4 regions of the Arthrobacter sp. NPDC058097 genome follow, and region 1 is predicted to be linked to each of the others. Evidence: predicted binding sites of a transcription regulator. Region 1 holds the regulator's gene; each other region holds the start of a gene.
What was found. Region 1 encodes LexA, which represses DNA repair genes until DNA is damaged. Its sites were predicted from a motif close to TCGAACANNTGTTCGA; they were not measured.
Positions count from the first base shown of each region.

Region 2: the regulator LexA is predicted to act here: its motif matches at 1,488-1,503, upstream of ACFVTE_RS17570 (LexA family protein).
Region 3: the regulator LexA is predicted to act here: its motif matches at 1,791-1,806, upstream of ACFVTE_RS05215 (LysM peptidoglycan-binding domain-containing protein).
Region 4: the regulator LexA is predicted to act here: its motif matches at 2,011-2,026, upstream of ACFVTE_RS13775 (DUF6504 family protein).

Region 1 is NZ_JBHVSZ010000005.1:310,890-314,390, forward strand. Features, by position in the region: gene ACFVTE_RS11365 (ATP-dependent DNA helicase) at 1-754, shown strand, start outside; gene lexA (transcriptional repressor LexA) at 868-1,614, opposite strand; gene ACFVTE_RS11375 (LysM peptidoglycan-binding domain-containing protein) at 1,924-2,349, shown strand; gene ACFVTE_RS11380 (histidinol-phosphate transaminase) at 2,437-3,501, shown strand, end outside.
Region 2 is NZ_JBHVSZ010000010.1:102,962-106,462, forward strand. Features, by position in the region: gene ACFVTE_RS17565 (Y-family DNA polymerase) at 1-1,051, opposite strand, end outside; gene ACFVTE_RS17570 (LexA family protein) at 1,044-1,475, opposite strand; gene ACFVTE_RS17575 (hypothetical protein) at 1,651-1,938, shown strand; gene ACFVTE_RS17580 (WD40/YVTN/BNR-like repeat-containing protein) at 2,014-3,144, shown strand; gene ACFVTE_RS17585 (MoaD/ThiS family protein) at 3,154-3,441, shown strand; gene ACFVTE_RS17590 (hypothetical protein) at 3,447-3,501, opposite strand, start outside.
Region 3 is NZ_JBHVSZ010000002.1:281,165-284,665, reverse strand. Features, by position in the region: gene ACFVTE_RS05235 (CpaE family protein) at 1-64, opposite strand, end outside; gene ACFVTE_RS05230 (SAF domain-containing protein) at 61-705, opposite strand; gene ACFVTE_RS05225 (helix-turn-helix domain-containing protein) at 858-1,073, shown strand; gene ACFVTE_RS05220 (hypothetical protein) at 1,088-1,657, opposite strand; gene ACFVTE_RS05215 (LysM peptidoglycan-binding domain-containing protein) at 1,814-2,611, shown strand; gene ACFVTE_RS05210 (Rv3235 family protein) at 2,716-3,243, shown strand; gene secA (preprotein translocase subunit SecA) at 3,304-3,501, opposite strand, start outside.
Region 4 is NZ_JBHVSZ010000007.1:171,691-175,191, forward strand. Features, by position in the region: gene ACFVTE_RS13770 (DNA polymerase III subunit alpha) at 1-1,601, opposite strand, end outside; gene ACFVTE_RS13775 (DUF6504 family protein) at 1,598-1,963, opposite strand; gene ACFVTE_RS13780 (hypothetical protein) at 2,107-2,493, shown strand; gene ACFVTE_RS13785 (chorismate mutase) at 2,591-2,917, opposite strand; gene ACFVTE_RS13790 (VOC family protein) at 2,932-3,354, shown strand; gene ACFVTE_RS13795 (SOS response-associated peptidase) at 3,394-3,501, opposite strand, start outside.

The sequences.
Region 1 (3,501 bases):
GGTGCTGACATCGGCCACCCTCGCCATCGGCTCTGCCTTCGAACCCGCGGCGGGCGGGCTGGGCCTGGTCGGCGAAGGCGCGCCGAGCTGGACCGGCGTCGACGTGGGCTCGCCCTTTGACTACCCGCGGCAGGGCATCCTCTATGTGGCGGGCCACCTGCCGAAGCCAGGCCGCGGCACGTCGCCCGAGGCGCTGGACGAACTCGAGTCGCTCATCCGGGCGTCCGCCGGGGGCGCGCTGTGCCTGTTCTCCTCCCGGCGCGCCGCCGAGGAAGCGGCAGATGCCCTGCGTACCCGGCTGGATGTCAGCATTCTTTGCCAGGGTGAGTCCACCATGACGGCGCTGGTGAAGCAGTTCGCCGACGAGCCCGACACCTGCCTGTTCGGCACAATGTCATTGTGGCAGGGCGTCGACGTGCCGGGCGGATCGTGCCGTCTGGTCGTGATTGATAGGATTCCCTTCCCGCGGCCCGACGACCCGCTAATGACGGCGCGGTCGCGGGCCGTTGCCCAGGCCGGCGGCAACGGCTTCATGTCCGTGTCCGCCACGCATGCGGCCATCAGGCTGGCCCAGGGCGCGGGGCGCCTCATTCGGTCTACGAATGACAAGGGCGTCGTGGCGGTGCTGGATTCCCGGCTGTCCACGGAACGCTACGGCGGGTTCCTGCGGGCTGCCCTGCCGCCGTTCTGGCCGACGACCGACCGGAAGACCGCGGTCGCGGCCCTCGAAAGGCTCGCCGGCGCGCAGGCATAGTGAAGCCCCCGGGCTGGAGCAGCCCGGGGCCAAGGTTCAACGCCTAAGTCTCTGTGCCTAATTTCCGTGCCTAATTTCTGTGTCTACGCTTCAGCGCGGACGGGCACCAGAGGCTACAGCGAGCGGAGTACGGAAACCACCTTGCCCATGACAACGGCGTGGTCGCCGAGGATGGGTTCGTACTGTGTATTCTGTGGCAGCAGCCAGGTGTGGCCGTCGCGCTGCCGGAACGTCTTGACCGTGGCTTCGTCGTCGAGCAGCGCCGCCACAATGTCACCGTTGACGGCGTCGCTTTGCCGCCGGACCACAACCCAGTCCCCGTCGCAGATGGCGGCGTCCACCATGGAGTCGCCGGCGACCTTGAGCATGAACAGTTCGCCGTGGCCCACCAGCTGGCGGGGCAGCGGCATCAAATCCTCCACCATCTGGTCCGCGAGGATGGGGCCGCCGGCGGCGATCCGGCCGACCAGCGGGACCATGGCCGTGTCCATTGCGCTGGGCAGTTCAGACACGGAGGCGCCTGCCGCGCTCAGGGCCGGGGCCTTGTCAGCGCCACCGGATTTCGCGGTGCCCGCATCCAGGGTGAGCGGCATCAGGACCTCCATGGCGCGCGGCCGCTTCGGGTCCCGCCGCAGGTAGCCAAGCTTTTCCAGCTGTGAGAGCTGATGGGTCACGCTGGAGAGGCTGGCCAGGCCGACGGTGTCGCCGATTTCCCGCATCGACGGCGGGTAGCCGTTCTCGTTGACCGAACGCTGGATGGTTTCCAGGATCTTTTTCTGGCGGAGTGTAAGTCCCTTGGGGGTCCGCTGAGACCGCGGGCTGCGCTGGGGAGCCTTGCCGTCAGAGGCCTGTGCTGCCATGTTCGCCAACGCCTTTCCGTTCCTCCCGGCCGCGGTACCTGCAGAGGCCGGGAACTTCCGGCCTGAAAAATGTCAGACCCTGCTGATCAACTGCAGATGTGGTTGTTCTGTGTTTTCCAACGTAGGCCAGCCATACGGCTTTTTCAAACATTTGTTCTAGCGAGTCTCGACTTAATTCGTTGATAGGTGCTAAAACTAGAAAAAGCAAAGTTCGAACATGTGTTCTAGTGAGGGTTGCTTGATAGCCCGGTGTTCGAACTGATTGTTCGAACGCGAGGCAGTACAACTTGGTCCAGGAGGGCTCACGCCATGTCAGCTTCAACAGCAGCACTAACCCAGTCCCGCGCCGTACACCAGTCCGGCTCTGCGTACCAGCACGGCTCTGTACACCAGTCCCAGGCAGCGTCCCGGCCGGGCAAGCCGCCGCGCCTTCGCCTTACCCGCCGTGGCCGGATTGTCCTGATCGGGCTGCCCCTTGTCCTGCTCGCCGCCTTGATTCTGTCGCTGGCCGGGCTCCTGAACTCGCCGGCCAAGGCTGCGGACAGTGCCAGTGGCCTGTCCGTCACGCCAGCTGTTTCGGTCACTGTGCAGCCCGGGGAGTCACTCTGGGCCATCGCCGGAAAAGTCGACCCGGACCGCGACCCCCGGGACGTGATTGCGGACATCGTCCAGCTCAACGACCTTCAGGCCGGGAAGGTCATGCCCGGGCAGCAGCTGTTTGTGCCCAACAAGTAACGCCCCGTGCCCAACAAGCGCGCGGTTCTGCGGGGCCGGAACCGTCACAGTTTCCGGCCAGCCCACTGTGTTACTTAAACTGTCTAGGTGACTGACCAGCTTGAGCGACTGAACCGACTGCCCCTGCGGACCAACCTGAGGGGGCTGTCCCCTTACGGCGCCCCGCAGCTTGATGTTCCGATCCTGCTCAACGTCAACGAGAACACGCATGGCGTGCCCGCCGACGTTCGGGCGGCCATCACCGCGGCAGTAAGCGAGGCCGCCACCGGACTCAACCGGTACCCTGACCGCGAATTTACCGAACTCCGCGAAGCCCTGGCGGAATACCTTGGCCACGGGCTCAGCGCGGACAACCTCTGGGCAGCCAACGGCTCCAACGAGGTCCTCCAGCAGATCCTCCAGGCCTTCGGCGGGCCGGGCCGTTCGCTCCTGAGCTTCCCGCCGACGTATTCGATGTACCCGCTGCTCGCCAGCGGTACCGACACCGCCTACATCGCCGGCAAGCGCGCCGATGACTACGGCCTCAGCGCCGAGTCGGCCGCAAGCCAGGTGCGCGAACTCCAGCCGAACATCGTCTTCCTGTGCTCGCCGAACAACCCCACCGGCACCGGCCTGGGCCTGGATGTGGTGGAATCCGTCTACGAGGCAGGCGAGGCCAGCCAGGCGGTCGTCGTCGTGGACGAGGCCTACCACGAGTTTGCGCACGACGGCACGCCCAGCGCACTCACCCTGCTGCCCGGCCGGGAGCGGCTCATCGTCTCCCGCACCATGAGCAAGGCGTTCGCTCTGGCCGGCGCCCGGCTCGGGTACATGGCGGCGGCCCCGGAGGTGACCGACGCCCTCCGGCTGGTGCGCCTGCCTTACCACCTCTCGGCCGTCACGCAGGCCACCGCCCTGGCCGCGCTGCGGCACCGTGAGGCGCTCATGGCCGACGTTCAGGACATCAAGCGCCAGCGCGACCGGATTGTCTCGGAGCTGACGCGGATGGGCCTGCGGCCGGCGGCGTCCGACTCGAACTACGTCTTCTTCGGCGGCCTGGAGAATCCCCACGGGGTCTGGCAGGAACTGCTGGACGCGGGGGTGCTTGTCCGGGATGTCGGCATCGCCGGCCACCTGCGCGTCACCGCCGGCACTGAGACGGAAACCACAGCC
Region 2 (3,501 bases), on a different contig from region 1:
TGACCATGATGCCGGCCCGCGCGTATTTCACGCCCTCCTGGATCACTGGAAGCAGGGCGTGGGCCGCCCTGGTGAGCAGTACCGGGTCCGAGGTGGGCATGGGCAGCGGAACGCACACCGAGGGAAACGACTTGTCCTTCGGGTTGTAATGGGATGTGCCGGCGAACGCTGTGAGGACCTTGGCCTGAAGGCGGTGCCGGGCCAGCCGCGCACTCGCCTGCTGCGCATAGACGCTCAGGACCTGGCGAAACTCGGGGACCGATGTCAGGGGAGTGGAAAACGAGCGCGAGAAGATCAGCTGGTCCCGTCCCACGCGTTCCTCCTCCAGCGGTATGCACGGTGTTCCGCGCAGCTCCAGCACCGTGCGCATCAGCACCACCGAAAAGCGGTCACGCACCATCACCGGATCCGCCCGGCTCAGCTCCAGGATGGAGCAGATCCCCATGGCGTTCAGCCGCTTTTCCAGCCGTCCCGCCACGCCCCAGACCTCCGAGACCGGCAGCCGGGCCATGAGCAGTTCACGCGCCTCCGGGGCCATTGATTCCCAGCGGCACACCCCTTCAAGGGATGGATTGTTCTTCGCCCACCGGTTCGCCAGTTTGGCCAGCGTCTTGGTGCCGGCGATGCCGACGCACACAGGCACCCCGACGTTGCGCTGGACCGCGGCCCTGATGGTCCGGCCAAGACCCACCACCTGTTCGGGGCTGCCCTTGATGCCAAGGAACGCCTCGTCGATGCTGTACACCTCGAGCCAGGCCGAGTAGCGTCCCAGCAGCTCCATCACTCGGGCGCTGATGTCGCCGTACAGTTCATAGTTGCTTGACCGGGCAACGAGGCCCCACTCCTTGGCCCGCGGCGCGATCTTGAACCACGGTTCGCCGGTGCTGATCCCCCGGGCCCTCGCCTCCGGGCTGCGGGTTACGGCGCAGCCGTCGTTGTTGGAGAGCACCACCAGCGGTCTGCCCTCAAGGGAGGGGTCGAAGGCCCGCTCGGCGCTGGCGTAGAAACAGTTCACGTCCACCAGGGCTATCTGCTGCCGGGTCTCAGACATGGTGCAGGCACCTGGTGGCCACGCCCCAGATGGTGAGGTCGGCCAGGGCTGGGACCATGATGTCCGGATATAGGGGGTTGGCCGCCTGGAGCACCACGCCAGCCGCGGTGATCTTCAGGCGCTTGATGGTGAGCTCGCCGTCCAGCACTGCCACCACCACGGATCCATCGCGCGGTTCCAGTGCCCGGTTGACGATCAGTTCGTCGCCGTCGCTGATACCGGCCTGTTCCATCGAGTCGCCGGACACCCGCACTATGTAGGTGCTGGTGATGTCCTTGATCAGGTGTTCGTTCAGGTCGATCCGGCCGTCGAAGTAATCCTGGGCGGGCGACGGGAAGCCCGCTGGGACAGCCACGGGGGAGACCAGCACCAGCCGCAGGGAAAGTCCCGCCTCTATCACGCGGGGGTCAATGATCACGCCCACAACACACCTTTTTCGAATATATGTTCGATAGTTCAGTGTAGTCCCCGAGGCTGACAGAATGCAGCAGTGCGAGCCAGCGGTTGTGTTCATCACACGTTCGTCGTGCCGCCTCCGTGGCAGCGGGTCTCCGTCGCATACTGGTCTCATGGGGATGCAAGGCACAGGAGGATCAGTGGTGGAAACCTTGAAGAGGGTGGTGCGGAACGAGTACTTTCCGGCAGCGGCCGTGCTGACGCTGGTGGTGCTCTTCTGGGTTGCGGGCCTGTTCGGCGGCCTGTCGCTGCTCAGCCGGAGCCAGCCCCCGATCGCCACGCTCACCTGGCTGCTTTTCGTCTACGCCGCTGCCGTCCTCACGCCCCTGGCCGGAATCCTGGCCGCGGCGGACCTGCTTCGCCGGTGGTGGCGGAACCGCCGTGCCGCACAGGCCGGCACCGCCAAAGACGGCGCGAGGATCGGGTCCTAGGCCCGGCCCGAGCAACGAATCCAGCCAGACACGTGGGGGTCAAAACCATTGCAGCCCCTCCGCCCGAGTGGTTGCATGGGGTGCATGAATGCCTCAGAGAGTTTCGTTCTAGCAATCGGGACCAAAAAAGGCCTCTGGCTCGCCACCAGCCGGGACCGGAAGCAGTGGTCCTTTTCCGGCCCGCATTTCCTGATGAGCGAGATACCAAGCATCGGAATCGACACGCGGGACGGCCGCACGCGCATCATGGTGGGGGTGCGGTCCGAGCACTGGGGCCCGTACGTAGCCCACTCGGATGATCTTGGCGCCAGCTGGACCGAGCCCGAGCAGGGCGCCATCAAGTTCCCCGAAGGCACCGACGCCGCCGTGGAACGGATCTGGCAGATCCATCCCGACGCCGAATCCCGCCCGGGCGTCGTCTGGGCCGGCGCGGAGCCGATTTCAGTGTGGAAATCGACCGACGGCGGCGAGCATTTTGAGCTGAACCGCGGACTCTGGGACCACCCGCACCGCAGTGAGTGGGGAGCCGGGTATGGCGGCGCGGCAGCCCATTCGATCGTGGTCAACCCCTCCGGGGAGAACGTCCATGTGGCCATGAGCACCGGAGGCGTGTACCGCTCGCTCGACGGCGGGCTGTCCTGGGAGCCGCGCAACAAGGGCATCTCCGCCTACTTCATGCCCGATCCCAACCCGGAATTCGGCCAGTGCGTCCACAAGATAGCGGCGGATGCCGCCGTCGAAGGCCGCCTTTACGCGCAGAACCACCACGGCGTGTACCGCACCGACGACAATGCCGAGAACTGGGAATCGATAGCGGACGGCCTGCCGGCCGATTTTGGGTTCGTCATGCTGACCCACCCCAGGCGTGCAGGCACGGCCTGGGTTGTTCCCTTGAAGGCCGACGGCGAACGCATCCCGCCGGAGGGAAAGCTTGCGGTGCACCGTACGGACGATGCCGGTTCCACGTGGAAGCGCCTGGACGCCGGCCTGCCGCAATCAGAATTCAATGCGGTCCTCCGCGACGCGGCCAGCGTGGATTCCGCCGAGCCCGCCGGGGTCTACTTCGGGACGCGCGGGGGCGCGGTGTATGCCAGCGCAGACGAAGGCGATACCTTTGCGGAGGTGGCGTCCCACCTGCCGGATGTGCTGTGCGTCCGCGCCGCCGTTGTGGCCAGGGCCCCGGTTGCTGCCGGGACCGGCGCATGAGCAAGTGCAATGGCTGAGATCAGTGTGGTCCTTCCCAGCGTCCTCCAGCCGCTCGCCGGCGGGCAGTCCATACTGACTACACCCGCCGACGGGGCGGTGACTGTGGGCTGGTTGCTGGATTCCGTGACCGGGACTTACCCGGTGCTTGCCAGGCGGCTGCGGGACGAGACGGGTGCGCTCCGCCGCTACGTGAATATTTACGTGAACGGTGAGGAGGTCCGGCGTCTCCGCGGCCTGGAAACGGAAGTTTCTGCCGGCCAGGAAGTGCTGATTATCCAGTCCGTGGCCGGCGGTTAGGCGGCTCAGGCGACGCGCCAAACGCTGCATTCGTCCGTATTGATGGCCTTGCGCATGCCC
Region 3 (3,501 bases), on a different contig from region 1:
GCCGCTCGAGTCCGCCAACCAGATCCTCCTGCGACTCACCGACGGTGACTACGGGGATGCTCACTTGGTGGCCCCGCCGGGATTCCACACCACGGAGATTTTGGCCTCGTTAGCCTGCGCGCCGAGGAGCGAGGCCATCTGCCCGTCCCCCACCAGGACCATCAGGACGGTGGATTTCGAAGCCCCGAGAGCGGTGGATCCTTGTGAGACCTCTGCGATCTCCGCACCGGGTAGCAGCAGCTTTGGTTCGGCAAAGCCGTTCCGGGCGTCAGGCATGGAGACCCAGACGTCGACCCGGGTTCCTGCCACCGCCTGTTCCGGCAGGGCCTCCTGGACGGTGACAGCCACCGGCTTTCGGTCCAGTGCATCGACGCTGCCCAGGCTTTCCCGGGGAACCAACTGGTCCTTGGCGATCCGCTGGACGGCCACCTGGCCTTCGGGAATACCGGACTCCGCCGTGACATAATGCGCCTCGACGTCGCCCAGGCGCACCTTGACCCGGCTGATGTTTTCCGGCGTGAGTTTCTGGCCAACGGCGATTGGCTCACGGGCGGCAAATACCTCGGTGGTGCGGTCCGCATTGCCGACGAGGGCAACGACTCCGACGACGGAGGCGAGGACCAGGAGCACACCCACCACGAGCCTCGGATCCTTCCAGGAAGGCTTCTTCAGCCGGGCTCCGGTGGCCGCCGTGCTTGCACTCATGCGTACTGCTCCCCCTTGACGCCTTGGCGCTTCAGTCGCGCCGGTCAGGAACATTGTTACGGCATTCCTGCTCCATCGGAAAGGTATTCAGGCAAACAACATCAAACTGTGGATAACCGCATCATCCATACCAAGGGTGGCACAATTGGACTATGCCCCGATTCCTTACGCTTGCAGATGTAGCCGAACAGCTTCAGATCAATGCGCCGGCAGCGTATGCCCTCGTCCGGAGCGGCGAACTGAAGGCAATCCAGGTGGGTGGCCGCGGCCAGTGGCGTGTCGAGGAAAAGATGCTTGAGCAGTACATCGAAGAGCGCTACGCCGAGGCAAGCCGCATGATTCAAGAGGCAAAGTCCAAGTCCGTTTGAGCACGGGAGGGCCGTCAGAGTTCCCCGCCGCGCCGTGAGCGGAGCGCACTCAGCGACTGGAACGGCACAGTAGCCACGTCGGCAACGCGGCCGGCCCGGCGCGCTTCGCCGGGCAATGTCAGTGCGAGGTCAAAGAAATCCCGCCCCACCCTGTCGATTACGCCCGGCAGCTGCAGGTCCGGTGACCGGCCTGCCAGCAGGACGGTAAGTTCTGCCCTGTCCCTTGCGAGCCCCCGCAGCGCGCTGGCAAGGCCGAGTTTCCGGCGCACGATGGATACCTCGGCCACTGCAAACCGCCCGAGGCCGGTGTAGTGACCCACGGCGGCATAAGGTATCAGCACCTGGTGCGTCGGCTCTTCAATGACCAGGCTTTCGGACCCCGCATGGCTGAGCGTGCCGGCAAAGACAGGCCCCGAATTCAGGTGGACGCCGACGTGGCAGCCCACGGATCCCCGCAGCCTGTCATCGAGCGCAATGGCGGCCGTGTCAGCCCGGGAACGCTCGGCAATCTCGGACTCCATGCCCAGGACCCCGGCTTCGGCGAGCTGCTGCTCCAGATCCTGAAAAAGTGCATTCCATCGCATTGCGCCAGCGTAGGCCCGCGCCCGAAGGCGGTCAATTAATCCACAAACTTTCCTATCTCCATAGACAACCTCAATACAGCTGCTGCAAACTGTCTCCATCAGGGCAAAACACATCAAAGTGGATCAAACTGCATCAAACACTAATTGGGGGAAGTCATGGCGGAAGAGGTTCAGCGTCCGGTGAGGGCGGAGGCTGCCCTGGCGGTGGTCATTCTGGGGCTCGGAGTCTTTCTGGCTCTCACCGGGTCCGGGATCGTCAATCACTGGAGGCGGTCCGCGGATCGCCAGCAGGCGTTGGTCTTCGATGACCTGCTGGGACTGCTGGCCCTCGCCGCCGGGCTGACCGTCATCGCCTGGTGGCTGCTGTCCCTGGCCACCGCCTTCGCTTCGGCGCTCCTGGAACGGACGGGGCATCACGCTGCCGCCCGCGCCACGGGGCGGTTCAGCCCTGTTTTCATGCGCCGGCTGGCGTTGGCCACGGTGGGCGTCCAGCTCCTCGGGGCACCGCTTGCCCAGGCGGATGAATTGCCGGCCGCAGCCCTTTCCTCTAACAACGGATCGTCCCTCTCCGCAGCGTGGGGTCCCCTGGCGGAGCGGCGGCCGGACCTGCCCGCCGGCCATTCCGCGGGGTACGGGGTCGCCCAAAGATCAGTCCCGGACCCCGGCGAACTCCAGCCCCAGTGGAGGCCACGCGTCCCGGTTGTGCAGCCCGGCCTCGTCAGCTCATTGCCTACCAGGGCAACGGCGAAGCCAGCCAATGCCCGCCGTGAAGTGCCCGTACGTGCCGGCGAATCGCTGTGGACCATTGCCGCACGCGAACTGGGGCCCAGCGCCTCAGAGCTGGAGGTAGCAGCCCGCTGGCCGCTCTGGTATCAGGCCAACCTGAAGGTCATCGGCCCCGATCCCAATGTCCTTCTCCCGGGCCAGCTCCTCAGGCCGCCGCCTCCGCCGTAAGCGGCGCCGGCACCCGCTTCTTCCGCGCTACCTTCCCCGTCTACGCCCCAAGGACCGGCCCCTCCCGCGGCCGTCCCAAGCCAGCCCTACCAGAAGGACCGATCATGACTGCAGTAACTCCTACACGGCGTGCTGGAAACGCTGTTCTTCAACCCGTCCCGCCCGTGCCGGAACGAACAGCGCCGGCACCCTCGCCGGCAGGACAAACTGGCCCGGCGCAAGGCCATTCCAAGCAAACCCTAACGGCTGAAACGCGGCTTTCGGTTGTTCCCGGCCCCTGCGACGAGGCGCGTGAGATCTGCGCCATCACCCGGGCCACGGTCCAGGCTGCCATCGAAGTCCTGGCGGGAACGAGGCCCATCCACCAGCTGGCACGGCGGCTGGACCAGCGCTGCCTCACCGTGCTCCAGCACCGGGCGGCCCTCACCCGGCGGGTGGCTGGCCGGGCTCCCCGGAAAATGGGGCTGCTTCACCGCAATGCGTCGGTCCGCTCTGTCCGGGCGTGCGGGGTGACGCCTGACGTTTACGAAGCCAGTGCGGTGGTGATTGATGAACTGCGGGTCCGGGCAGTCGCCGTCCGGCTGGAACGCAGCAAAAACGTTTGGCGTGTCACAGCCCTGGAGATTGGCTGACGCGGAAACAGGAAAGGACCGGAGCACGAAGCTCCGGTCCCTTTCCGTCATATCCGCTGGCTAGCGCTTTTTCTTCTTGTCGCGCCGGTCCTGCGATGCGGCCTTGGCGGGGTTGCCCGAACGGCCCGCAGCCCTGCCCTCGATCCGGGTCTCGGCTCCGCCGTCCTCCCGGGGCGCGGTGTACTGGAGCTGGGCGGGCTTTTCCGGCGCTTCGAGGCCGGCGGCCCGGATCTGCGGCTCGTGGTGTTCGGTGTGGCC
Region 4 (3,501 bases), on a different contig from region 1:
TCCACCCGTCCGGCGAACTCGCGGAGTTCCGGCTTTTCCTCCAGGGCCTCCCGGAACTTCCGTGCCGAGAAGCGCCACAGCTGCTTGGCAATCTCGCCGACATCGCCTTCGTCCATTCCCAAAGCCATGCCGGCGTCCCGCACCGCACCGCGAGCGCGGTACCCGTTCTGCATGCTCATCAGCGTGACGCGCTGCGAGCCGAACCGGTCAAAGATCTTGCGGTAGACGTTGTGCCGCTCCGCGCTTTCCACGTCGATGTCGATATCAGGCAGGGTGGACCTGTCGCCGGAGAGGAACCGTTCGAAGATCAGGTCATGCTGGAGCGGGTTCACCTGGCTGATGTCGATCAGGTAGTTGACCAGGCTAGAAGCCCCCGATCCACGCGCTGCCGCCCTCACACCCATGTCCAGGATCATGCGGGAAACCTCGGCGACAGTGAGGAAGTACGAGGCAAAGCCGAGGCGGGCGATAATCTTCAGCTCATGCTGCAGCCGGGCGCGCATGTCCGCTTCCGCCTTGCCCGAGATGCCGGGGAAGCGCCGCGCAATTCCCGCCTCGCACCGCTGGGCAAGTTCTGCCAGCGGATCCCCTTCAATGCCGATGACGGCGGCCTCGGGGACCACCGGCTGCTTCCAGCCCATGTCAGACTCGGGATCCATGCGGCAACGGTCCGCGAGCGCCTCAGTCTGCGCGAGCAGCACCTGGAGGTCAGCGTTGCCGTAGCCGGCTGCATGGATAATTTCCTTGCCCAGCTCCACCATTTGGTCCGGGGTTTTCAGCCAGCCCTGCCCGTTGGGCTGAAGCAGCGGCGCCGCGGAGAGCTCGGGAAGGGACTTCAGCGTGCGGGCCGAATCCAGGACGTCCGCGGTGGCGGCCCCGTCCTCCTCGCAGTAACGGACTGCGTTGGTAAGTACGGCCGGCACGCTGAACTCCTGCGCCAGCTTGAGCATGCGGACCGCATGGGCCGTGCTGAGGGGCTCCCCCGGTGCGCTGAGGTGGGTGACGATCTCCGCTGCAACGCTTCCGGCCGGCATCGCATCCAACCAGCCCTTGAACAGCGTGCGGGGCCGGAGGTACCGCCGGCCGCCCAGCGCCAGGCCGACGTCGGAATCCGGGCCCAACAGAACGGTGAGCACCGGCTTCAGGGTTTCCGGGTCCAGGACACGGGAGGCGAGTTCAGCCCTGGTGACGGCGACCGGAACAGTTCCTCCCGCCTTGCCCGTGGTGCGGGCATGCGCATCGGAGATAAGCCTGCACAGGGCTTTGTACCCCGCACCGTCATTGTGTCCGTGCGCAAGTACAACGACCCGACCTGCGACTCGGTCCGCCGAATACCGGGCTTTGGCACCCCGGACATCAGGCAACCCGCCCCCGTGGTCTCCCTCGTCGTCGAACACAGAAAGATCGACGCCGACCACGGGATCAATCCCGGCGGCCATGCATGCTTTGAGGTGCTTGACTGTGCCATACAGGCCGTCGCGGTCCGTGCACCCCAGGGCGGTCGCGCCATGGGCAGCTGCCGCCTGGGCGAGTTCATCCGGCCAGGAGACGCCGTAGTGTGCGCTGAAGGCGGTGGAAACGTGTAGGTGAGTGAAGCTCATGCTGATTTGTGCCGGAGTGCGTCTCTGGGTTTGAGGGCGTCGTGGATCCGGAGCAGCCGCCAGCGTCCGCTGCCGGTATGCCGCACCAGGTCAAGGGTCAGGGGTTCAGCCGGTTCTGCAGCCGGAGTTTCCGGCGGGCTGTTTCTGCCGGCAGGCAGGACCTGCACCCGCCAGATCTCATGGTCCACAAGCCCGGGGCCGCTTCCCAGCGGGGCACGCCGTTCTTCGGCCCACCACTGGCGGCGTTCGTACCAGCGCAGGGGTTCAGCGCAGACACTGTATGCCCTGCCGCCCCACCGGAGCTCCGCCGGCTCACCGGTAGGTGCGCAGACGACGTCGACAGACTCGCTGAACGTTCCCATGGGTGCCTCCGGATACCAATCCCATCCTGCGGATAATACGCAGGCATTCGAATATGTATTCGAATAGATCCAGTCTACGCCGGGCCGGAGACAAAACCTAGATGGGTGTGGACGGACGGCGGCTCACAGGGCAGGATGGTCCCATGAGTTCCAATGACGCGCTCCTGAAGCAGGTAAGCATCGCCGCCAAAGAAAGCACATTGGTGGCCAAGTTCGATATCGACGGCAGCATTCCAGCATCGGGCGCCTTTGTTGTGGGGCTCGTGGCTGCCACTCCGGATTATTCGCATCAACGGAGGCTGGGAATCGAGTTCATGAACGGCGAGGCCGTCTCGATCTACTCCTTCAGCCATGACGGCACGGAGGAAAACTTCGACCTCAGCAGCGTTGAGCACTCGGGCAACACCATCACGGGCAAGTTCCCCATGAGCACGGTCATGGGGCTCGAAAAGAGCCACCTCATGTCCGCGTTCAGCGAGGCCGACGGGCGGGAATTCCAGTCCGGCGTGCCCGTTGAGGAGAAGCTTTAAAGGGTCAGCGCCTCCGCGGGCGGCACCGGGCAGCAGCCCGACCAGCCGCCCCCGCGCCCCGGCATGCCTGTGAGCAGCTAAGGCGCCTTTGAACAGCTCAGCTGTTGTCGTTGTGGATTTTCATCTCAAGCTCGATGAACTTCGAGATCATGGCCCGGTACGTGGTTTCCACGATGTCCGGGTCGATTTCTTTTTTCTCGGCGGCCTGGCGCACGTGCTCGATGACCCGCTCCACGCGGCCCGGGGCCCGCACTTCGGCGTCGTCGCCCTTCAGGGTTCCCGCGATGCGGATCAGGCGTTCACGGCGGGCAATCAGCGTGACGATCTGCTCGTCCACCTCATCCACCGCGACCCGCACGGCGGCGAGCTGTTCCCGGTCAGCCTGGGCGTTTTTCTCGTCTCCGTGATTTGTGGGCATGATCATGACAGTATCGAACCATGCAGCCCAGAGTCGATTTTATTTCATTGGGAGTGCGCAGCGTGGCCGCCTCCCGGCGCTTCTATGTGGACGGCCTGGGCTGGCCGGTCCACCGCGAGGTTCCCGACGAAGTCATCTTCATCCAGGCCAACCACGGGCTGATTCTCTCCCTGTGGGATGCCCGGCAGATGCAGGCCGAGGCCGCCGTCGACGCCCCTTCCGCCGTTCCCTGCGTTACGCTCAGCCACAACGTGGGCACCGCGGAGCAGGTGGACCAGGTGATGGCGCAGGCAGAGTCGGCCGGCGCCGCCGTCGTGGCTGCTGCCAAGACCCAGCCGTGGGGCGGCTACACCGCATACTTCGCGGATCCTGACGGCTTCCGCTGGGAAATTGCGTTCAACCCCACCTGGGCAGTGGACGACGCCGGCCGGGTCACCGTCTGATTGCATGCCCGTCCCTGGTTCCGGCCGGTTCCCGCAGTTTCAGAAGAGCGCCTCCACCGGCTCGATGAGCTCCGGCGAGTTGTTGCGGACGTTGCCCACCGCCTTGCCCACGGAATCCACCCGCCAGCCGGCGGCAACCTCCTTCAC